Aromatoleum petrolei: one gene and its partner. The protein of the gene in region 1 interacts with the protein of each later gene in a pairwise test. Links are inferred from orthologs where the notes say so. Each region holds a gene or a part of one and is shown on either strand. Other genes may lie near its edges.

Region 1 (11,324 bases):
CTGGAAGATGCCGGCCTGGGCAACCTCGATGAGGAACACCGTGCGTTCGTCGGCGAGCTTGGCCGAGACGGTGACCGTCAGCGTGATTTCGTAGACGCCCTCGTCGACGCCGCTCGCCTCGGTGCGCAACTGCACGTTGATCTGGGGATTCTCGCGCTCGAGGAAGATGCGCGGGGCGTTGGGCACTTCCAGCGAGAGATCCTTCACATACAGCTTTTCGATGGAGAAGACGGGGGCTTGAGCGTTTTCGGACATGTCGGTGCCTGAAGAATGGTTTGAAAAGGGTGAAAGGGGAAGGGGGCTCAGGCCTGCAGCAGCGCGTCGAGCTTGCCCTGGTGTTCGAGTTCGTAGAGATCGTCGCAGCCGCCGACGTGCGTGTCGCCGATGAAGATCTGCGGAACGGTGCGGCGACCGGTGAGCTCGATCATTTCGTCACGGCGCACGGGATCCTGGTCGACCCGGATCTTCTCGATGTCCTGCACCCCCTTGCGCCGCAGCAGTTGTTCGGCGCGTACGCAGTAGGGGCACACCGCCGTGGCGTACATGCGGATCTTAGCGTGCATCGTCATTTCCTCTTGCGGCTGAGCGGCTGGCCCGCCTTCTCCCATTCGGCGACGCCACCGCGCAGGTTGAACAGCTTCTCGAAACCGGCCTTCTTCAGGGTGGCGAGGGCGGCCGCGGAGCGGTTGCCCGTGGCGCAGCACAGGATGATGGGGCGGTCCTTGAACTTTTCCAGTTCGCTGCTGCGGCGCTCGAGTTCGGCGAGCGGGATATGGCGTGCGTTGGGGATGTGTCCGCCGGCGAATTCGCCCTGGTCGCGGACGTCGATGAGCTGGGCGTCCTCGCGGTTGATCAGAAGGGTCGCCTCGACGGGCGAAAGCTGCGACTTGTCGCCCTGGCTGCGCGCGAGGTCGAACAGCAGCCATGCGCCGCTTGCGGCCGCGAGTGCGGCCCAGTACCAGTTTTGCTGCAGGAATTCCACGTAGATTTACTCCGTTTGCTTTTCTTGTGCTCTGGCGGCTCGTGTGTGGCAGGGGGCGCCGCCGGCCCGGCGGTCAGTTGCGGCCGGGCTGGTCGTTGCAAAACACTTCGCGCATCAGGGCGATGAGCTGAAGCGTGCGTTGGTCGCAGATGCGGTAATAGACGCGGTTGGCATCCTTGCGGGTCTGCAGCACGGCCTTGTCGCGCAGGATCGCGAGATGCTGGGAGATGTTGCTCTGCGAGGTGCCGACCGCCTCGACGATGTCCTGGACGCACACCTCGTTTCCGCCCAGCACGCACAGGATCTTCAGGCGCAGCGGGTGCGCGATGGCCTTGAGCGCGCGCGCAGCGGTTTCGATGTGCTCGTGCTTGTCGATGAGGTCGATGATGGTCTTGGTGTCCACGATGGCGGGAAGTGCAGATCAGGCGACTAGTATAAAATACCGCGGCCCGTAAAAGCGCGCCATCGGTGCCTTGGTGCGCAGTCTGCCCGTCTCGGGCATCCGCGCGGCAACTGCCGGGGGCGTCGGTCCTTTTCGCTCCCAACACATCCTCTGAGCGCTCATGTACAGAATCGTTCTGCTCCGTCACGGCGAATCGACCTGGAACACGGAAAACCGTTTCACCGGCTGGGCCGATATCGAGCTCACCGCGAAGGGCGTCGACGAGGCTCGCGCTGCCGGCCGGCTGCTCAGGCGCGCGGGGTGCGCCTTCGACCTCGCCTTCACCTCGGTGCTCAAGCGTGCCAACAAGACGCTCAACCTGGTGCTCGAGGAGCTCGATGCTTTGTGGTTGCCGGTGGAGCACTCGTGGCGCCTGAACGAACGCAGTTACGGCGCCTTGCAGGGCCAGAGCAAGGCCGAAACCGCCGCCCGCTTTGGCGAGGAGCAGGTGCACGCATGGCGCCGCTCGTACGATGCCACCCCGCCCGCACTGGCCGAAGGCGACGAGCGCCTGACGATGAACGATCCGCGCTACGCGTCCTTGCCGCGCGCACAGTTTCCCCGCGCCGAATCGCTGAAGGATACGGTGGTTCGGTTGGTGCCGTACTGGGAGACCGTCATCGTTCCGCAGATACTGGCCGGCCGTCGCGTCATGATCGTCGCGCACGGCAACAGCTTGCGCGCCCTCGTGAAGCACCTCGACAGGCGCGCCGACGAAGACGTCGCCGGCCTCGAGATCCCGATGGCGCAGCCGCTGGTCTATGAGCTGGATGCCAATCTGCGTCCGATCAAGAGCTACGCCCTGGCCGACGACGATCTCGTGCATGCCGGGCAGGCTGGCGCGGCTGCCCCGGGCAGGATCGGAAGCTGAGAGCGCAATTGCCGATGAACGGACTCTTGTGGCAGCGTGGCCTGCGTCTCGTGCTGGCCACGGGCGTGCTGCTGGCGGGTGCCGTCGTGCACGCTGCCGACGCGCCGGACGTGGCGCAGAAGCGCTCCGACCTCGAAGAGGTGCGCCAGCGCATCCGCGAGCTGCAGAAGGAGATCGCCGATACCGAGGAATCCCGCTCCAGCGCGTCGGAGGAACTCGCCGAGGCCGAGCGGGCGGTCTCGCGGGTGCAGCGCGAGCTGCAGCAAGTCGCGTCGAACCGTGCCGCGGCGGAGCGGAATCTCGCGGTGCTGGAGGCGGAGCGGCAGGCGGTCGAGGCGCGCATCGTCTCGCGACAGTCCGAACTCGCTGACTGGTTGCGCCGGCATTACGTGCATGGCGCGGCCGGCGGTGTCGCCCCCTTCCTGTCGACGCGCGACCCGAACCAGCTCGCGCGCGATGCCTACTATCTTGAACACCTCGGCAAGGCGCGCCTCGAACTGATCGAGACTCTGCGCAATGACCTGAGGGAAAAGAACCGGCTGGGCGAGGCAATCGTCGCGCGACGGGACCGGCTGGTCGCGCTCGAGGCCGAGCAGCAGGCGCGGCGCAAGGAACTCGAGGCCGTGCAGGCGCGCCGGAAGGAAGCCGTGGTCGGCCTTGCCGAGCAGTTGCGCACCCAGCGCAAGGAGGAACGGACGCTGCGCCAGGATCAGGAGCGCCTCGGGCGACTGGTCGCAGTGCTGGCCCGGCGTGCAGCCGAGCGCGAAGCGGCGCGCGCTGCCGCGGCGGCGAAGGCTGCCCGCGAGCAGGCAGCGCGTGAGCTCGCTGCGCGCGAAAGGGCCGCCCGGGAGCAGGCCGCGAGGAACGACTCCGCCCGCGACGGGGCTGCACCGTCTGCCGGCCCCGCCCTTGCCGGCAATGGAGCTGCTCGGGACGCCTCCCTGGAACAGCGGCAGACGCGGCCGCCGCCGGCGCGCTCCGAGCCCGTTGTCGGCGAGATCCGCCAGTCGGCCGGGCCGACCCCCACCGGCGTGAGCTTTGCGCAATTGCGCGGCAAGATGAGATTTCCCGTGCGCGGAGAACTCGTGGGGCGCTTCGGTGCTCCAAGGGCGGAAGGCGGAACGACGTGGCGCGGGGTGTTCATCCGTGCGGCGGGGGGCTCGCAGGTGCGCGCGGTGGCGGCTGGGGAGGTGGTCTTTTCGGATTGGCTGCGAGGGTATGGCAACCTCATCATCGTCGACCACGGCGGCGACTACCTGACCATCTACGGCAACAACGATGCGCTGCTCAAGGAACTGGGCGACAACATCGCCGGCGGCGACGCAATTGCGAGCGTGGGCGCCAGCGGAGGCGGCAGCGAATCAGGTTTATACTTTGAAATCCGCCATCGGGGGCAGCCGCTCGACCCCCTGAAGTGGGTGCAGGTCAATTAGATATTCCGGCGTGGGCCGGGCGATGTTTCCTCGATGGAGTGCTCATGCGCAACAAGCTTCAAAAAGCGGGACTGGTGATGACCGGCGTGGTGGCCGGCGTGCTGATCAGCCTCAATTTTTCCGCCAGTGCCGACAAGGCCACGCAGGCACCGCTGCCGGTGGAGGAGTTGCGCGCATTTGCCGACGTCTTCAATGCCATCAAGCAGGGCTACGTCGAGCCGGTCGAGGACAAGAAGCTCATCAATCACGCCATCAGCGGCATGCTGAGCGGGCTCGACCCCCATTCCGCCTATCTCGACGCCGAAGCCTACAAGGAACTGCAGGTCGGCACGCACGGCGAGTTCGGCGGCCTGGGCATCGAGGTCGGCATGGAAGATGGCTTCGTCAAGGTCATCTCGCCGATCGAGGACACGCCGGCCTATCGTGCCGGAGTGAAGGCGGGCGACCTCATCGTCAAGCTCGATGACACGCCGGTCAAGGGCATGAACCTGAACGATGCGGTCAAGCGTATGCGCGGCAAGCCCAAGACCGACATCACGCTGACGATCGCACGCAAGGGCGAGCCGAAACCCCTCGTGCTGAAGATCACCCGCGAGGTGATCAAGGTGCAGAGCGTCAAGTCCAAGGTCGTCGAGCCGGGCTACGGTTACCTGCGCGTCGCGCAGTTCCAGGAGAACACTGCGCAGTCCGTGGTCGAGCATCTCGGCAAGCTGTCGAAGGGCACGGAGCTGAAGGGCTTGGTCCTCGACCTGCGTAACGACCCGGGCGGCCTGCTGCACGGCGCGGTTGGCGTCGCGGCGGCCTTCCTGCCGAGCAATACGCTGGTGGTGTCCACCGACGGGCGTACCGAGGACGCGAAGCGCGAATATCGCGCGAGCCCCGAGGACTACCTGCGCGGCACGCGCGAGGATTTCCTCAAGTCCTTGCCCCAGGGCGCGCGCACGCTGCCGATGGTGGTGCTCGTGAATGCCGGTTCTGCGTCGGCGTCGGAGATCGTCGCCGGTGCGCTGCAGGATCACAAGCGCGCGGTGGTGATGGGCACCCAGACCTTCGGCAAGGGGTCCGTGCAGACCATCCTGCCGCTCAATGCCAGCACCGCGATCAAGCTGACCACCGCGCGCTATTACACGCCGAGCGGCCGTTCGATCCAGGCCAAGGGCATCGAGCCGGACATCGTCGTGGAGGAAAGCGCCAACGGGTCCTCGCGCCGTTTGCGCGAGGCCGACCTCGACGGGCACCTCGGCAACGACAAGGATCCGGATGCCGAACGCAAGCTCAAGGAGGCGCAGCAGCCGGCTGGCGAGGGCGGCAAGGCGCCGGGCGGAGACGACGAGGCGGCGTCGCCGCACCGTTTCGAATTCGCCGGCAAGGACGACTATCAGCTCGGGCAGGCGGTGAATCTTCTCAAAGGCCTGCAGATCGTCCAGAATAAAAAACAATGACCCGATAAGGGCGATTGAACGGGGGCAGGGATGCGCAGAGAAACCGCCTACAAACTGGCCGGCCGCCATCATGAGCATCCCGTGGCCGCGGCAGGGCTGTTCAAGGAGCGGGAAATCCGCTTCTCCGAGTACCCTCCCCGCCAGGCGGAGCAGGCGCTGCGCTCGCTGCGCCTGCTCAAGGGGCTGCATGCCGCGCCCCACGGGGACCGCGTGCATTCGATCGTCGTTTCCTATTCGGTGCTCGAGTTCTCGCTCGAGGCGCTGGAGGACGCGCTGAGCGATGCAGGATTCCACCTCGACAATTCCCTGTATGTGAAACTGACGCGCGCCGTCGTGTATTTCTGCGAGGAAACGCAGCGGCACAATGTCGAGTCTCCCGAGCGGCTGATCAAGAAGTCGAACGAGGTCTACGTGAAGGTGTACGAACACCACCTCCACGGCGACCACGACGACACGCCGCCGGAATTCCGCGAATACAAGTAAGCCCGATCACTCAGGGCGTTGATGTGCCGGCGTTGGGTCCGGCACCGTGTGGAAATTTGTGCCGATGAATGACGATCAGCTTCTCCGCTACAGCCGCCACATCCTGCTGCCGGAAATCGGTGTCGAGGGCCAGGAGGCGATCCTCGCCGCGCGCGTGCTCGTGGTGGGGGCGGGCGGGCTCGGCTCGCCGGCTGCGATGTATCTGGCCGCCGCGGGTGTCGGTACGCTGGTCCTGTGCGACGGCGACACCGTGGATCTCACCAACCTGCAGCGCCAGATCCTGCACAGCGCGGAGGGTGTCGGACGCCTGAAAGTCGAATCGGGGCGCGACACGCTGCTGCGCCTGAATCCGTTTGCCCGCGTCGAAACGGTGGCGGCGCGCCTGGAGGGGGATGCCCTCGATGCGCAGGTGGCGGCCGCCGACGTGGTGCTCGACTGCTCCGACAATTTCGCTACGCGTCATGCGATCAACCGCGCATGCGTGCGGCATCGCAAGCCGCTGGTGTCGGGTGCGGCGATCCGTTTCGACGGTCAGGTCTCGGTCTTCGATCTGCGCCAGGGCGAGAGCCCGTGCTACCACTGCCTGTTCCCCGAGGGGCAGGAGGTGGAGGAGATCCGCTGTGCGGTGATGGGGGTGTTCGCACCGCTGACCGGCATCATCGGCGCGACCCAGGCGGCAGAGGCGCTGAAACTGCTGGTCGGCTGCGGTACGACGCTGGATGGCCGACTGCTGCTGCTCGACGGCCTCGGCATGGAATGGCGCAGCGTGACGCTCGGACGGGATCCCGGCTGCGCCGTGTGCGCCGGCCGCGGCGACGCCTGAACGCCGCCTCGGTCAGTCCGCGCGCGGGCGGGCGATGATCCGCAGATCGTTGCCGATGCTGCGTACGTCGCGAAGATCGAGCCGCACCGCCTCGTCCAGGGCGGTAAGTTCGGGGAGGTTGAACAGCCCCTGTGCCGCGTCGCCGACAAGCATGGGCGCCATGTAAAGCAGCATCTCGTCGACGCAGCCTTCGCGCAGCAAGGATCCGTTGAGCTTGAAACCCGCTTCGGCGTGGACTTCGTTGCAGCCGCGACGCCCGAGTTCCTGCATCAGGGCCGGCAGATCCACCTTCCCGGTGGCGTCCGGCAGCACGACGACCTCGACGCCGCGCTCGGCGAGCGCGGCGACCTTCTCTTCGTCCGCGAAGGCGGCCGCGACGAGGCACTGTCCGCCCTGCAGGATCCTGGCCGAGAGCGGCACCTCCAGCCGCGCGTCGACGAGCACGCGCTGCGGTTGGCGTTCGCAGGGTACCGCGCGCACGTTGAGCTGCGGGTCGTCCCCGCGCACCGTGCCGATACCCGTGAGTACCGCGCACGCGCGCGCGCGCCAGCGATGGCCGTCGCGCCGGGCTGCCTCGCCGGTGATCCATTGGCTGGTGCCGTTGTTGAGCGCAGTCTTGCCGTCCAGGGTGCTCGCGGCCTTGAGGCGCAACCAGGGGCGTCCGCGCGTCATGCGCGAAATGAAACCGATGTTCAGTTCATGCGCCTGGTCGGCCATCAGGCCACTGCTCGCCGCGATGCCGGCTTCGTGCAGCATTGCGATGCCGCGGCCGGCGACGAGGGGGTTGGGATCCTCCATCGCCGCGACGACGCGCACGATCCCGGCGCGAATCAGCGCTTCGGCGCAGGGTGGCGTGCGGCCGTGGTGGGCGCAGGGTTCGAGGGTCACATAGGCGGTCGCGCCGCGTGCCGCGACGCCGGCGAGTTTGAGGGCCTCGATCTCGGCATGCGCCTCGCCGGCGCGCCGGTGCCAGCCCTCGCCGACGATCTCGCCGTCGCGCATCAGCACGCAGCCGACCCGCGGGTTCGGCGTCGTGGTCTCCAGGCCGCGCGCAGCGAGTTGCAGCGCACGGGCCATCGCGCGGTGGTCAGTTGCCGAAAAGGTCATTCTCGGTACCGGCGGGGTCGGGGCTTTCCTTGCGCGCGCGCTTCGGCCGCGTCTGCACCTCTCGAATCACTTCGGAGAATTCGTCGACGTCGGCGAAATTCCGATACACCGACGCGAAGCGGATGTAGGCGACCTTGTCGAGCTTCTTGAGCTCCTTCATCACGAGTTCGCCGATCTTCTCGCTCGGGACTTCCGTTTCGCCCATGGACAGGAGCTTTGCCTCGATGCGGTCGACCGAGGCTTCCAGGGCTTCCAGGGTTACGGGGCGCTTGCGCAGCGCGAGCTTCAGGCTGCTCGTGAGCTTGTCGTGGTCGAATTCGGTGCGCATGCCATTGCGCTTGATGATGTGCGGCATCTTGAGGTCGATGCGCTCGTAGGTCGTGAAGCGCTTGTCGCAATGGGCGCAGCGGCGCCGGCGACGGACGACCTCGCCGTCCTCGTTCTCGCGCGTGTCGGTAACCTGGGTGTTGGGGTCGCCGCAGAACGGACACTTCATGGTGTGTGTCGGCCTTTCTCAACTCGCACAAGAAAACGGGGTGCGCCGTGCAAGGACGGCACACCCCGCTTGTTCACGCAGGACTGGTCGTCTGCGGATTACTTTCCATATACCGGGTGCTTGGCGCACAGCTCGGCGACCTTGTCCCGCACGCGCGTGAGGACGGCTTCATCCTCGGGGGCGTCGAGTACGTCGGCGATCAGGTGTGCGATCTGTTCGGCTTCGATCTCGGTGAAGCCGCGCGTGGTCATGGCCGGCGACCCGATGCGGATGCCGGAAGTGACGAAGGGCTTCTCGGGATCCTTGGGGATCGCGTTCTTGTTCACGGTGATGTGCGCGGCGCCCAGTGCGGCCTCGGCAGCCTTGCCGGTGATGTTCTTCGCGCGCAGGTCGACGAGGAACACGTGGCTTTCGGTGCGGCCGGAGACGATGCGCAGGCCGCGCTCCTCGCCGAGGACGCGCGCCATCACGCGGGCGTTGGCGATGACCTGTTCCTGGTAGTTGCGGAACTGCGGCGTCAGCGCTTCCTTGAAGGCAACGGCCTTGCCGGCGATGACGTGCATCAGCGGGCCGCCCTGCAGGCCGGGGAAGATCGCGGAGTTGATGGCCTTCTCGTGCTCGGCCTTCATCAGGATGATGCCGCCGCGCGGGCCGCGCAGCGTCTTGTGCGTGGTGGAGGTGACGACGTCGGCGTGCGGTACCGGGTTCGGGTAGTAGCCCGCGGCGATGAGGCCGGCGTAGTGCGCCATGTCCACCCAGAAGATCGCGCCGATTTCCTTGGCGACCTTGGCGAAGCGCTCGAAGTCGATGCGCAGCGAGTAGGCGGAGGCGCCGGCGACGATGATGCGCGGCTTGTGCTCGCGGGCGAGGCGCTCCATCTGGTCGTAGTCGATCTCTTCCTTCTCGTTCAGGCCGTAGGCGACGACGTTGAACCACTTGCCCGACATGTTCAGCGGCATGCCGTGGGTGAGGTGGCCGCCTTCGGCGAGGCTCATGCCCATGATGGTGTCGCCAGGCTTGGCGAAAGCCATCAGCACGGCCTGGTTGGCCTGCGAGCCGGAGTTCGCTTGCACGTTCGCGGCGTCAGCGCCGAAGAGCTTCTTGAGGCGGTCGATTGCGACCTGCTCGACGACGTCCACGTGCTCGCAACCACCGTAGTAGCGCTTGCCCGGATAGCCTTCGGCGTACTTGTTGGTCAGCTGGGAACCCTGCGCTTCCATCACTGCGTTGGAAACGTAGTTTTCCGAGGCGATGAGTTCAATGTGGTCTTCCTGACGACGGTTTTCGGCCTGGATGGCAGTCCACAGTTCCGGGTCGACCTTGGCGAGGGTGTCTTGCGCAGAGAACATGAAACGGTCTCGAAGGGGTGATTAAAGGCGGATATTAGCACGCGCGGAGGGTGCGCATGAATCGCATCCCCCGGCAGCGCGGCGCGCCGGCGGGGGTGCGGGGATGCCCGGCTTCAGGCATTGGGCAACTCGTCGCGAGCGCTCTCGAGATGGCGTTTGTCGGCCCAGCTCACCAGATGCCAGCGCGTGCCGTCGTATTCGATCCAGTTGAGCGCGGCGTTCGGGATGGCGAAGTCGCGCGGAGCTTCGAGCGCCTTGCCGGCGGCGAGCCGATGGACGATGTCGAGCACGCCGCCGTGGGTGACGACGAGGATCTGCTCGCCTTGATGGCTCGCGGCGAAGTCGGTGAGCAGTCTCTCGATGCGGCCCGCGAATTCGGCCAGGCTTTCGCCGCCGCCCGGAAAGGTGAAGTGCGGGTCGCGCTGCTTGAAGCGGAGATAATCTTCGGGAAAGCGGGCCGCGGCCTCGGCGTAGGTGAGCCCCTGGAAGGCGCCGTAGTTGCGCTCGCGCAGGCGGTCGTGGAACTCGACCGCGGCTGCGCGATCGCGGGTGATGGCGGCGGCCGTCTGCCGCGCGCGTTGCAGGTCGCTGCAGTAGACGGCGGCGAAATGCACGGTGGCGAGGCCGGCCGCGGTGGCCGCCGCCTGGGCTTCGCCGGTGCGGTTGAGGGGCACGTCGAGGTGCCCCTGCAGCCGCATTTCCGCATTCCAGGCGGTTTCGCCGTGCCGCACCAGGCACAGGCGAGTGGACTTCACTTCCACGCGCCTCCGCCGCTCTCGCCCCATCCGCCGTCGCCGCCAGTCGGTTGCTGGATCTGGATGGTGTCGAGGTCGACCTTGGTCTTCTCGTCCAGTCCACCCGTCACGAGTCCGGGGAAGGCGATGATCAGGCCGACCATGACGATCTGGATGATCACGAAGGCCACCGAGCCGCGGTAGATGTCGCCGGTCTTGAATCCCTCGATGCGCTTGTTGGTGACGCGGTCGAGGTAGGCATTCGCGGGCGCAACGCTGCGCAGATAGAACAGCGCGAAGCCGAACGGCGGGGTCAGGAAGGAGGTCTGCAGGTTCATCGCGATGATGATACCGAACCAGATCAGGTCGATGCCCATCTTGTCGGCGACCGGCCCGAGCAGCGGCAGCAGGATGAAGGCAATCTCGAAGAAGTCGATGAAGCAGCCGAGGAAGAAGATCACCGTGTTCACGAACAGCAGGAAGCCGATCTGGCCGCCGGGCAGCTTGTCGAACAGGTGCTCGACCCAGATCTGGCCGTCTACCGCGGTGAACACGAAGCTGAAGATCGTCGAGCCCACGAGGATGAAGAGCACGAAGATCGACAGCCGCGAGGTCGATTCGAGGGCCTGCACCAAGGTCTTGAAGTCGAGGCGTTTGCGCGATGCGGCCATGATCATTGCGCCGACCGCGCCCATCGCGCCGCCTTCCGTGGGCGTCGCGACGCCGAGGAAGATCGTGCCGAGGACGAGGAAGATCAGGATCAGCGGCGGGATCAGGACGAAGGTGACGCGCTCGGCGATGCGCGAGAGTAGACCGAGCTTGAGACCCTTGTTTATGAGGGCGAGCACGAGCGCGAAGATCGTGCCGAAGGTCAGCGCGACGACGATCACTTCGTCGAGTGCCGGAGCGATGACGTCGGTGCCCTTCATCCAGGTCAGCACGGCGCCGTAGTTCTTGCCGAGGATGACGGATGCGGCGGTGACGACGAGCGCGAGGATGCCGAGCGAGCGCAGCCCGGCGCTGCCGTCGGGCTCGCGGTAGGCGAGCGCCTCGGGCGGCAGGGCGGGAACCATCTTGGGCTTGAAGATCGCAAGCCCGATGATGAACAGTGCGTACAGGCCGACCAGCGCGAGCGCGGGGATCATTGCGCCCTTGTACATGT
Region 2 (11,210 bases), 2.0 Mb from region 1 along the record:
GATGTCTACGGCCGCACCACGCTGGCCGACATCCATTCCGCGATGGATGCGCGCGCCCGCGCCGCCGGGGTCGTCGTCGAGTCCTTCCAGAGCAATCACGAAGGCCAGCTCATCGACCGCATCCAGGCAGCGGCGGCGGAAGCGGTGGACTACATCATCATCAACCCGGCCGGCTACACGCACACCAGCGTCGCCCTGCGCGATGCGCTGGCCGCGGTGGCGATTCCCTACGTGGAAGTGCACCTGTCGAACATCCACGCGCGGGAACCCTTCCGGCATCACTCCTATTTTTCCGATCGCGCCATCGGCGTGATCTGCGGACTGGGCGCATACGGCTACATGGCCGCACTCGAATTCGCCCTCACGCAACTGCGGAAAAGTTAAACACAAAACCCCTCTGGCGGCCCCGCAGGGCGCCGCATAGTCCGGAGAACAGCATGGATCTGCGCAAGCTGAAGAAACTGATCGACCTCGTCCAGGAATCGGGCATTTCCGAACTGGAGGTCACCGAGGGCGAAGAAAAAGTACGCATCGCCAAGCACATCGCCGCGCCCACGGCACCTGCCTATCTGGCCGCAGCACCGATGGCGGCCCCCGCTGCCGCCCCTGCGACCAACGTGGTCGTCGCGCCTGTCGCCGATGCCCTGCCCGAGGGCAACATCGTCAAGTCGCCGATGGTCGGCACCTTCTACCGCGCAACGGCACCGGGCGCAAAACCGCTGGTCGACATCGGCCAGAGTGTCGCCACGGGCGACCGGCTGTGCATCATCGAGGCGATGAAGCTCATGAACGAGATCGAGTCGGAGTTCACCGGCACGGTCAAGGCGATCCTGGTCGAGAACGGCCAGCCGGTCGAGTACGGCCAGCCGCTGTTCGTCATTGCCTGATCGGCACGCCATGTTCGAAAAAATCCTGATCGCAAACCGGGGGGAGATTGCCCTTCGCGTTCTTCGCGCCTGCCGCGAACTCGGCATCCGCACCGTCGCCGTTCACTCGGTCGCGGACACCGAAGCCAAGTACGTGAAGCTCGCCGACGAATCGGTGTGCATCGGCCCCGCCGCGTCGGCACAGAGCTATCTCAACGTCCCGGCCATCATCTCGGCGGCTGAAGTCACCGACGCCGAGGCGATCCACCCAGGCTACGGCTTCCTCTCGGAGAATGCCGACTTCGCCGAACGCGTGGAGCAATCCGGCTTTGCCTTCATCGGCCCGCGCGCGGAAACGATCCGCCTGATGGGCGACAAAGTCAGCGCCAAGGATGCAATGAAAGCGGCCGGTGTACCCTGCGTGCCCGGCTCCGACGGCGCACTGCCGGAAGAATCGAAGGAAATCGTCAAGATCGCGCGCGCCGTCGGCTACCCCGTAATCATCAAGGCGGCCGGCGGCGGCGGCGGGCGCGGCATGCGCGTGGTGCACACCGAGGCGGCCCTGCTGAACGCGGTCGCAACGACCCGTGCCGAGGCGCAGGCTGCGTTCGGCAATCCCGTCGTTTACATGGAGAAGTTCCTCGAAAATCCGCGCCATGTCGAGATTCAGGTGCTCGCCGACGAACACGGCAATGCCGTGTATCTGGGCGAGCGCGACTGCTCGATGCAGCGCCGCCACCAGAAGGTCATCGAGGAAGCCCCCGCCCCCGGCATCGACCGCAAGGCCATCGCCAAGGTCGGCGAGCGCTGCGCCGAGGCCTGCCGCAAGATCGGCTACCGCGGCGCCGGCACCTTCGAGTTCCTGTTTGAAAACGGCGAGTTCTACTTCATCGAGATGAACACGCGCGTGCAGGTCGAACACCCGGTCACCGAGCTGATCACCGGCATCGACATCGTGCAGGCCCAGATCCGCATCGCGGCCAACGAGAAGCTGTGGTTCGGCCAGAAGGACATCCACTTCCGCGGCCATTCGATCGAGTGCCGGATCAACGCCGAGGATCCGTTCAAGTTCACCCCCTGCCCCGGCAAGATCACCAACTGGCACACACCGGGTGGCCCGGGCATCCGCGTCGACTCGCACGTCTACAACGGCTACACGATCCCGCCGCACTACGACTCGATGATCGGCAAGCTGATCGCCTACGGCGACACGCGCGAGCAGGCGATCCGCCGCATGCGCATCGCGCTGTCGGAAATGGCCGTCGAAGGCATCAAGACGAACGTGCCGCTGCACCAGGAACTGATGCTCGACGCGCGCTTCATCGAAGGCGGCACCAGCATCCACTACCTGGAGCACAAGCTGGCCGATCGCAACGAAGTCAAGAAGAGCTGACTAGCCGGAGCCGCTGCGCATGTGGATTTCCGTGACCCTGCAGGCCGAGGCGAACAAGGCCGATGCTCTGTCCGAGGCGCTGATGGAGGCCGGCGCGCTGTCCATCAGCATCGAGGACGCCGACGCCGGCACCGAGGCGGAAAAACCGCAGTTCGGCGAGCCGGGCCATCACCCGGTGGGCCTGTGGGACCATAGCCGCGTGATCGCGCTGTTCAGCGCCGACGCCGACCTCACGGTCGCCCTGGCACAGGCGGCCGCCGACGCAGGTTTCGACGCGGTACCGCCCTTCACCCTGGAAGAAGTCGCGGAACAGAACTGGGTGCAGCTCACGCAAAGCCAGTTCGACCCGATCCGCATCACCGACCAGATGTGGATTGTACCTTCCTGGCATACCGCGCCCAATCCGGACGCGATAAACATCGAGCTCGACCCCGGCATGGCCTTCGGCACCGGTTCGCACCCGACCACGCGCCTGTGCCTCGAATGGCTGTGCGATGCGGTCGCGCCCGGCGCCAGCGTGCTCGATTACGGCTGCGGCTCGGGCATCCTCGGCATCGCTGCGGCGAAGCTGGGTGCCGCCGACGTGCTGGGCATCGACATCGACGACAAGGCCCTCGAAGCCGCGCGCGACAATGCCGAGCGCAATGCTGTGACGATGCGCCTGCAACATTCGCGCGACACGCTCGACGCGCAGTTCGACGTCGTCGTCGCCAACATCCTGACGAACCCGCTGTGTGTGCTCGCCCCGCTGCTGTCTGCGCGCGTGGCGCCCGGCGGTCGCATCGCGCTGTCAGGCGTGCTCGACACCCAGACCGATCAGGTCATCGCCGCTTACGCCCCCTTCATCGCACTGCGCGTCGGCGCAACTCACGAGGGCTGGGCGCGACTGGAAGGCTCCCGGCCCGCCACCGGGGCCGGCAAGGACTGATGCTCGCCCGCTGCCCGGCCTGCCACACGGTATTCCGGGTGCGGAGCGAGCAGTTGCGCGCACACCACGGGCAGGTGCGCTGCGGCAGCTGCCTGGTGCCGTTCGACGCACTGGACAACCTGATCGAGGAGACCGTCCCTCCTGCGTCGTCCAGGTCGCCCGAACCCGCACCGGACCGCTCCGATCGCTTCTTCGTACTGGAAGACAAGGCGGCAGACACGCTCTCGGACCAGCTCGACTTCGAATTGCCCGACGCGCTCGTCCCGCAGCGTGCGACCCTGCGCGACTCAAACGAGCGGCGACAGGAGCCCGAGGAACACACGCCCGCTCCGACCGAACCTGAAAGGCCGGAGCCCGAACCCGAGGGCCCGATCGACGAAGCCGCCCGCGCGCCCGACCTGCACACCCAGGGCCCGTTCTGGCGCGATACCGAGCTTGGGGAGGAAGCGGAACCTGCGGGGGAAGCGGCTCCCGACAACGGGATGCGCAGTTCCACGTCACCGGACCGGATCGAACCGGGCATCCCGACACCCCTGTGCCCTGAAGAAGATCTCGCCACCGAAGAGCCCCCCCCGCCCGCGCCCACCGACACACGGACGGATTCCGCGGACGAGCTTGCCGACTACGCACCGCCGACGCCCCCTGCCCGCCGCGGCCTCACGGGCCTTGCCATCGGGCTGCTGATCGGCATGCTCGCGGCACAGTTTCTGTATCTATTCCGCGCCGATATCGCGCGAGAATGGCCGTCCGTGCGCCCCGCGCTGGTGAAGGCGTGCCACGCCCTGGGCTGCACCGTTGAACTGCCGCGCATTGCCGGCCTGATCAGCGTCGAATCCTCCGACCTGCAGTCCGAGCCCGGCAAGGCCGCCCGCTTCGTACTGAACGCGACGATCCGCAACCGCGCGCCCCATCCGCTGGCCTGGCCGCACCTCGAACTCACGCTGACCGACGCGCGCGACCGTCCTCTCGTAAGGCGCACACTTGCACCGCAGGAATGGTTCCCGGGCGCCGATCTCGCACAGGGATTCGCCGCCGGACGCGACATTGCCGTCACGCTGCCCTTTGCCGCGGATGGACTGGGCGCGACCGGATACCGGATCTACGCCTTCTACCCCTGACCCTCACGCGACGCCTCCATGACCCAGCCGCACCGCGAGCATCACGAAAGCCCGTTCAAGGGCAAGACCGGGCTCACCCGACTGTTCAACGCCCTGCGCTACTCGCTCGACGGACTGCGTGCGGCCTTCAAGCACGAAGACGCTTTCCGTCAGGAATGCATCCTCGCCGCAGTCCTCATCCCGCTCGCCCTGTTCATGCCCGTCAGCGGTGCGGGCAAGGCCTTGCTCATTGGCAGCGTCCTGTTCCTGATGATCGTGGAGTTGATCAACTCGGCGATCGAAGCGACGGTGGACCGGGTTTCCCTCGAACACCACCTGCTCGCCAAGCGGGCGAAGGACATCGGCAGCGCCGCCGTCCTTCTCGCGCTCGTCAATCTGGCCTGCGTGTGGGGACTGGTCCTGCTCGGCTGATCCCCTGCGGGGGCGCTCAGCGCGTCACGCGCGTCGTCGAGCCGTCGCGCACCACGCGCACCGAGTCGCCGGCACGGAAATCCTCGCCCTTGTCGTCCTGAACGACCGCCATGAGCTGATTGTTCTCCAGCCGGACGGTGACCTCGACGCCCTGGGAGCGCGTCGCGCCTTCCTCGATCGCGGAGCCCGCAAGGCCGCCGGCGACCGCGCCGATCACCGTCGCGATCGCGGCACCACGTCCTTCCCCGATGCCGCTGCCCGCGATGCCGCCGACCGCCGCCCCGCCGAGCGCGCCGATCGGCGTCTTGGTTCCCTCGAGCTTCACGTAGCGAACCGATTCGACAACGCCGTACTGCACCGTCATCGCCCGACGCGCCTCGCCGCGCGAGTAAGTCTCACCACCCAGTCCGGACGCACAACCGCCCAGTCCGAACCCCAACACCGTCACCGCCAATACCGCCACAGCGGCACGCTGCCTCGTACTCCTCACCATATTGCCTCTCCAAACGCCTTTGCATAACGCGCGCCGATCGCCACGCGATCCGGCGCATGATTCTGCCCCCCGCGACTGGCGATCTTGATCGATCCCATCAACGACGCCAAGCGGCCAGTCCGCGTCCAATCGTAACCTTCTGCAATTCCGTACAGCAGACCAGCCCGATAGGCATCGCCACAACCGGTCGGGTCAACCACTTCGTCGGGTGGCACGCAGGGAATCTCGACGCACCGTCCTTCCGCATAGATGCGCGAGCCCTCGGGCCCCAGCGTCACGACCAGCGCCTCGACACTTTCCGCCAACTGCTCCAGGGAACGCCCGGTACGCTCGCACAGCAGACGCGCTTCGTAATCATTGACCGTGCAATAGGTGGCCTGGTTCAAGCACTGGAGCAACTCCTCGCCCGAAAAGAGCGGCATGCCCTGGCCCGGATCGAACACGAAAGGAACGCCCGCATCGGCGAACTGCGCGACATGGTTGAGCATGCCGTCGCGACCGTCCGGCGACACGATGCCGAGCCTCACCCCGTTCGCGTCCTGCACCCGGTTGAGATGCGAGTGGTTCATCGCGCCGGGGTGGAAAGCCGTGATCTGGTTGTCGTCGAGATCGGTGGTGATGAAGGCCTGCGCGGTGAAGCTCTCCGGCACCTGCCTCACGTGATCCTGGCGCAGCCCGAGGCGCTGCAGGCGCTGGCGATACGGCTCGGCGTCATCCCCCACCGTCGCCATGATCAGCGGATCGGCCCCCAGCAGTTTCAGGTTGTAGGCGATGTTGCCGGCGCATCCGCCGAACTCGCGCCGCATGTCGGGCACGAGAAAGGACACATTCAGGATGTGGATCTGTTCAGGAAGGATGTGGCGCTTGAAGCGATCATGAAAAACCATGATCGTGTCGTAAGCCATGGAGCCGCAGACGAGGATGGACATTCGGGAACCCGGGTCGGAAAAATTCCGCCATTATAGGGTGCGGAGCCATCGCCCCTACAGCGCCGCCCGGAGCTTTGCCGCCGCCTCCTCCAGGGCCTCGCGCGCGGGATTCTTCGCCGGCCACGCCAGCCCCATCCCGTCACCCTCCCAGCGCGGCACAACGTGGATGTGGAAGTGGAACACCGTCTGGGCCCCGGCCTTCTCGTTCGCCTGCAGCAAGGTCACGCCCTCGCAGCCGAACACCGACTTCACCGCACGCGCCATGCGGGCCGCGGTACGGAAAGCTGCGCCGGCCAGCTCGTCGTCGAGTTCGTAGATATTCGCGCGATGCGGCTTCACGGCCACCAGCATGTGCCCGGGATTCACCGACTGCAAATCCATGAACACCAGCGTCGACTCGTCCTCGAACACCTTCGAAGCAGGCAGTTCACTTTTCACGATACGGCAGAACACACAGTTTTCCATTGAATCTCCCCAAACGGACGGAATCCGATTTCGTCACCCCATCGTAACGTCCTCGTCATGGCGCCGCAACGCAGCATTTCAACAATGCATGCCACACGCCAGAACAAGGATGAAAGCCATGCTTCAGAAACAGGCGCATACCGCGGAACGCCGCACCCGCAACCTGCACGTCGGGCTCGCCGGCTGCGAAACCGAAATCCTCGAAGCCCAGAAACTGCGCTACCGTGTCTTCGCCGACGAAATGGGCGCCCGCCTGCCGAGCCGCACCCCGGGCGTCGATCGCGACATCTACGACCCCTACTGCGAGCACCTGATCGTGCGCGACGAGTCCGCGGGGCGCATCGTCGGCACCTATCGCATCCTCTCGCCTGCCGCCGCGCGCAAGGTCGGCGGCTACTACTCGGAAAACGAATTCGATCTCACCCGCCTGCACCACCTGCGCAGCCGCATCGTGGAGATCGGCCGCTCCTGCATCGACGCCGACTATCGCAGCGGCGCCGTCATCGCCCTCCTGTGGGGCGGCCTCGCCCGCTACATGCAGGAGAATGGCTACGACTACCTGATCGGCTGCGCCTCCATCAGCATGGCCGACGGCGGACACATCGCTGCGAGCCTGTACAATCGGCTCAAGGAAGAACACGCCTCGCCGCTCGAATACCGCGTGTTCCCGCGCTGTCCGCTGCCGCTCGAACACCTGCGCTCGGACCTGCCGGGCGAAGCGCCGCCGCTGATCAAGGGATACCTGCGCGCCGGCGCGTGGATCTGCGGCGAACCTGCATGGGACCCCGACTTCAACACCGCCGACCTACCCATCCTGATGCCGATGACCAAGGTGGACGGCCGTTACGCCAAACACTTCATGGGACGCAAAGACTGAATCCCACTGCCCCGCCCCCTGCCGCCCGACCGACGACCGGACGCATCGTCCGGTCCTGGCGCTACCTGCGGCTCGCCCTGCACATCGCCCAAGGTTTGCTGACGGTCCTGACGGTCTATCCGCTGACCGAGAAGTCCACACACCGCCAGCTGCGCGGGCGCTGGTCGCAACACCTGCTTGCCATCCTCGGCATCGAACTGCGAACGAGGGGTGTAGCGGTGCAGCCTAGCTGCATGCTCGTCGCCAACCACATCTCGTGGCTCGACATCTTCGTCATCAACGCAATCGCGCCGTCCGCCTTCGTCTCCAAAGCCGAGGTACGCGCCTGGCCGCTCATAGGCTGGCTCGCCGCGAAGAACGAGACCGTGTTCCTGCGACGCGGCAGCCGCGGCCACGCAAAGATCGTCAACGCCGAGATCGGCGCCCTGCTCGACGCAGGACGCAACGTCGCACTGTTTCCCGAAGGCACGACCACCGACGGCAGCCATGTCCTGCACTTCCACGCTGCCCTGCTGCAGCCGGCGATCGAATCGGGCCACGCTATCCAGCCGATGGCGATCTCGTATCACCACCCGGACGGCTCTCCGTCCCGCGCTGCCGCCTACGACGGCGATCTCACTCTGGGACAGTGCATCGCGAACATCATCGCCACGCAAGGACTCGTCGCCGGACTGCACGTGGGAGCGTCGCTCGACAGCCAGGGCGTCCACCGTCGCGAACTCGCGAACGCCGCGCGCGAGGCGATCATGGGGGCCACCGGCATCGCTGAGGGTAAGCCCGAACAAGCGGGGGCTGACGAAGGCTCGGGGCTCGAGCAGCCAGCCACGATCACCTGACGCCCCCGCGCCACAACAATGAGCTGCTGCGATTGCTCGCAGGCTAAGCCTGCACCTGAAACACCGCACCATCCTCGAGCCGCACGGCGGTGAGTTTTCCGCCCCACACGCAGCCCGAATCGAGAGCGATGAGACCGGGCGTGCGGTAAAACCCCAAAGCCGACCAGTGTCCGCAAACGATGGTATGAGTAGTGCTCCGCCGTCCCGGAACCTGAAACCACGGCATCGTCCCGATGGGAGCCTTCATCGGCGGCCCCTTCGCCTGCAGCGCCATACGACCGTCGGCCGTACAGAAACGCATCCGTGTCAGCGCATTCACGATCACCCGATAGCGATCCCAGCCCACGAATTCGTCCGACCAGGTTTCTGGCTCGTTGCCACCCAGGTGCAGCAGCAGATCGTTCGCCGCCGGCCCCGCCAGCACCTCGCCCACTTCGACCGCGAGCTGCAGCGCCCGCGAAATCGTCCAGCCGGGGAGCATGCCCGCATGCACCATTGCGAACTCGCCCTCGACATGCGCCAAGGGGCGGCTCGCCACCCACGCCAGCAGTTCGTCGCGATCGGGTGCCTCCAGCACCTGGAACAAGGTGTCGTCGTCATCGAGCCGCTTGTGGCCCGCACCGACCATCAGCAGGTAAAGATCGTGATTGCCCAGCACGACCGTGGCAGCGTCGCCCAGTTCGCGCAGGAAGCGCAGCGTCTGCACCGACTCCGGTCCACGGTTCACCATATCGCCGACCACCCACAGGCGATCGACAGCAGGGTCGAATGCAATCCGCTCCAGCAGGCGCTGAAGCACCGAGTAACACCCCTGAATGTCACCTACCGCGTAAATCGCCATCGCATACTTGGCGCTTCACCGGTATCACGGAACGGCGGCGCCACAACCCAAATGAGATCCTGGCATTCTATCTTGTAGGGGCGGCTTCGGCCGCGAATCGGCATGCGGTCAAGTGACGGGGCTCTGTTCGCGGCCGAAGTCGCGCCCGCAATTACGCCCGGTCGCCGGCGCGCGCCAATTTGCTCTCGCTCTCTACGATGCGCAAGGAAGGACGCCCTCCCATCGGGACGTACTCCGGAACCCACCGCAACAACCCCCGGCGCACGTCGTCATCGGTCACCGGTCCGGGCTGTGCGAGCCACGCATTGAGCTCGGCCAGGAAGCTCGCCGCAACCGACCTCGACCGCGCGATGCGCAACTTCGGATGTGGCGTTTCGCGTGTCACTTCAGAATCCGCGAGTAATTCCTCATACAACTTCTCGCCAGGCCTAAGGCCCGAGAACTCTATCCGGATGTCGTTTTCCGAGTAACCCGACAACCGGATCATGTTGCGCGCGAGATCGACGATTTTTACCGGCTCGCCCATGTCGAGTACGAACACCTCCCCCCCCTGCCCCATCGCCGCGGCTTGCAGCACGAGTTGGGCCGCCTCGGGGATAGACATGAAGTAGCGGTTGATGTCGGGGTGCGTCACCGTCACCGGACCACCGCGTGCGATCTGCTCCTGGAACTTGGGAATCACGCTCCCGGTACTGCCGAGCACATTGCCGAAGCGCACCATCTCGATCTGAGTTACTCCGCCCCGCGAATGCAGCGCCTCGCATGCCATCTCGGCAAGGCGCTTCGTCGCCCCCATCACATTCGTCGGGTTCACCGCCTTGTCGGTCGAGATCAGCACAAAACGTTCAGCGCCATAACGCTGCGCATGCTCAGCCACCCGCAGGGTTCCAAGTACGTTATTGCGCACTGCCTGCCAAGCATTGCGAACTTCCATTAGCGGTACGTGCTTGTAGGCCGCCGCGTGGAAGACTGCATGTGGGCGCCAGGCTGCAAATAGCTCATCAAGCCGCGCCGTATCCTTAACGTCACCCGCCAAGCAAACGATCTCGACCTCCGGCCGATGCAGCGTGAACCACTGCTCGATCGTGTATAGGGCAAACTCACTCGCTTCGAACAACACCAACCGCGCCGGAGCAAAACGCGCCAACTGTCGGCACAATTCACTCCCGATCGAGCCCCCTGCTCCCGTCACCAGTACCGTCTTGCCGGTGAGCATCGCCTGGACGTGCGCAGCATCGATACGCACGGGTGCGCGCCCAAGCAGATCCTCGATCGCAACCGGCCGCATGGCGTTGATCGCAACCCGCCCACTCATCAGATCCTCGAGGCCCGGAACGGTAAAGACGTGGGCACCAGCACGGACGGCAAGATCCGTCGCACGGCGCAGGACATCGCTGGCTGCCGAGGGCATTGCGAGAATCACATGCTTCGCCCGGTGATCGGCGAGAACATCAGGAAGTTCGTCGACCGACCCAGCCACGGAATGACCACAAAGCTCCAGTCCCCACTTGGAACGGTCGTCATCAACCAGCGCGACCACGCGCCAATCGGCGCTACGCTCAAGCGCGCGGACAAGCATCAGGCCTCCGGCCCCCGCTCCGACCACGACCACGGGCTTCCCCTGTGCGATCAGCCCGCCGTACAGATGATGCTCCTTCCACATACGCCATGCGGCCCGGCCACCTCCCATCACCACAAGCAACAGGACCGGATACACGAGCATCAGCGAGCGGGGAATCCCAGGATTGCCGCGGTCGAGCGCAACAAGCACCACCAGCACCAGCGCAGACAACGCGACCGCCGTCAGCACCCGCTTCAGATCAGGCAGGCTCGCGAACACCCACATTCCGCGGTACAGCCCGGCCCAACGACACGCCACAGCCTGCGTCGCCACCAAAACCCCAAGCCCCAGAAGTAATGGCTGTTCGTATTCCGCAGGCCACTCGAAGTTAAAGCGGATCAGGAGCCCACCGACCCACGCCACCACGACGGCGAACAGGTCGAAAAGAAACACCAGCAGGGAGCGTAAGGACCTATGCATCGATTCCGTGGG

What was found.
Region 2: the proteins of ribD (region 1) and accC interact in binary tests that used the Escherichia coli proteins (3 or more experiments, as listed by UniProt). The link is inferred for Aromatoleum petrolei from one-to-one orthologs.

Annotation. Positions count from the first base shown.
Region 1 is NZ_CP059560.1:3,779,871-3,791,194, forward strand. Bases 5,537-8,525 are described here. They hold ribD (bifunctional diaminohydroxyphosphoribosylaminopyrimidine deaminase/5-amino-6-(5-phosphoribosylamino)uracil reductase RibD), read right to left. Parts: upstream 7,584-8,525; coding sequence 6,489-7,583; downstream 5,537-6,488. Other genes in these bases: ToN1_RS17205 (hypothetical protein), read left to right, coding at 5,537-5,653; ToN1_RS17210 (HesA/MoeB/ThiF family protein), read left to right, coding at 5,718-6,476; nrdR (transcriptional regulator NrdR), read right to left, coding at 7,564-8,079; glyA (serine hydroxymethyltransferase), read right to left, coding at 8,178-8,525. Also shown: protein-export chaperone SecB, read right to left, coding at 1-255; grxC (glutaredoxin 3), read right to left, coding at 303-563; ToN1_RS17180 (rhodanese-like domain-containing protein), read right to left, coding at 566-982; ToN1_RS17185 (ArsR/SmtB family transcription factor), read right to left, coding at 1,056-1,385; gpmA (2,3-diphosphoglycerate-dependent phosphoglycerate mutase), read left to right, coding at 1,546-2,295; ToN1_RS17195 (murein hydrolase activator EnvC family protein), read left to right, coding at 2,310-3,728; ToN1_RS17200 (S41 family peptidase), read left to right, coding at 3,773-5,170; more of ToN1_RS17205, read left to right, coding at 5,201-5,536; more of glyA, read right to left, coding at 8,526-9,428; ToN1_RS17230 (histidine phosphatase family protein), read right to left, coding at 9,542-10,213; ToN1_RS17235 (TRAP transporter large permease), read right to left, coding at 10,180-11,324. UniProt on the Escherichia coli protein: Converts 2,5-diamino-6-(ribosylamino)-4(3h)-pyrimidinone 5'-phosphate into 5-amino-6-(ribosylamino)-2,4(1h,3h)-pyrimidinedione 5'-phosphate.
Region 2 is NZ_CP059560.1:1,834,355-1,845,564, forward strand. What follows is about bases 204-3,078. They hold accC (acetyl-CoA carboxylase biotin carboxylase subunit), read left to right. Parts: upstream 204-897; coding sequence 898-2,259; downstream 2,260-3,078. Other genes in these bases: aroQ (type II 3-dehydroquinate dehydratase), read left to right, coding at 204-384; accB (acetyl-CoA carboxylase biotin carboxyl carrier protein), read left to right, coding at 438-887; prmA (50S ribosomal protein L11 methyltransferase), read left to right, coding at 2,279-3,078. Also shown: more of aroQ, read left to right, coding at 1-203; more of prmA, read left to right, coding at 3,079-3,187; ToN1_RS08440 (zinc-ribbon and DUF3426 domain-containing protein), read left to right, coding at 3,187-4,305; ToN1_RS08445 (diacylglycerol kinase), read left to right, coding at 4,324-4,716; ToN1_RS08450 (outer membrane lipoprotein), read right to left, coding at 4,733-5,209; ToN1_RS08455 (carbohydrate kinase family protein), read right to left, coding at 5,203-6,138; ToN1_RS08460 (HIT family protein), read right to left, coding at 6,193-6,603; ToN1_RS08465 (GNAT family N-acetyltransferase), read left to right, coding at 6,722-7,480; ToN1_RS08470 (lysophospholipid acyltransferase family protein), read left to right, coding at 7,576-8,316; ToN1_RS08475 (symmetrical bis(5'-nucleosyl)-tetraphosphatase), read right to left, coding at 8,360-9,157; ToN1_RS08480 (polysaccharide biosynthesis protein), read right to left, coding at 9,309-11,210. UniProt on the Escherichia coli protein: This protein is a component of the acetyl coenzyme A carboxylase complex; first, biotin carboxylase catalyzes the carboxylation of the carrier protein and then the transcarboxylase transfers the carboxyl group to form malonyl-CoA.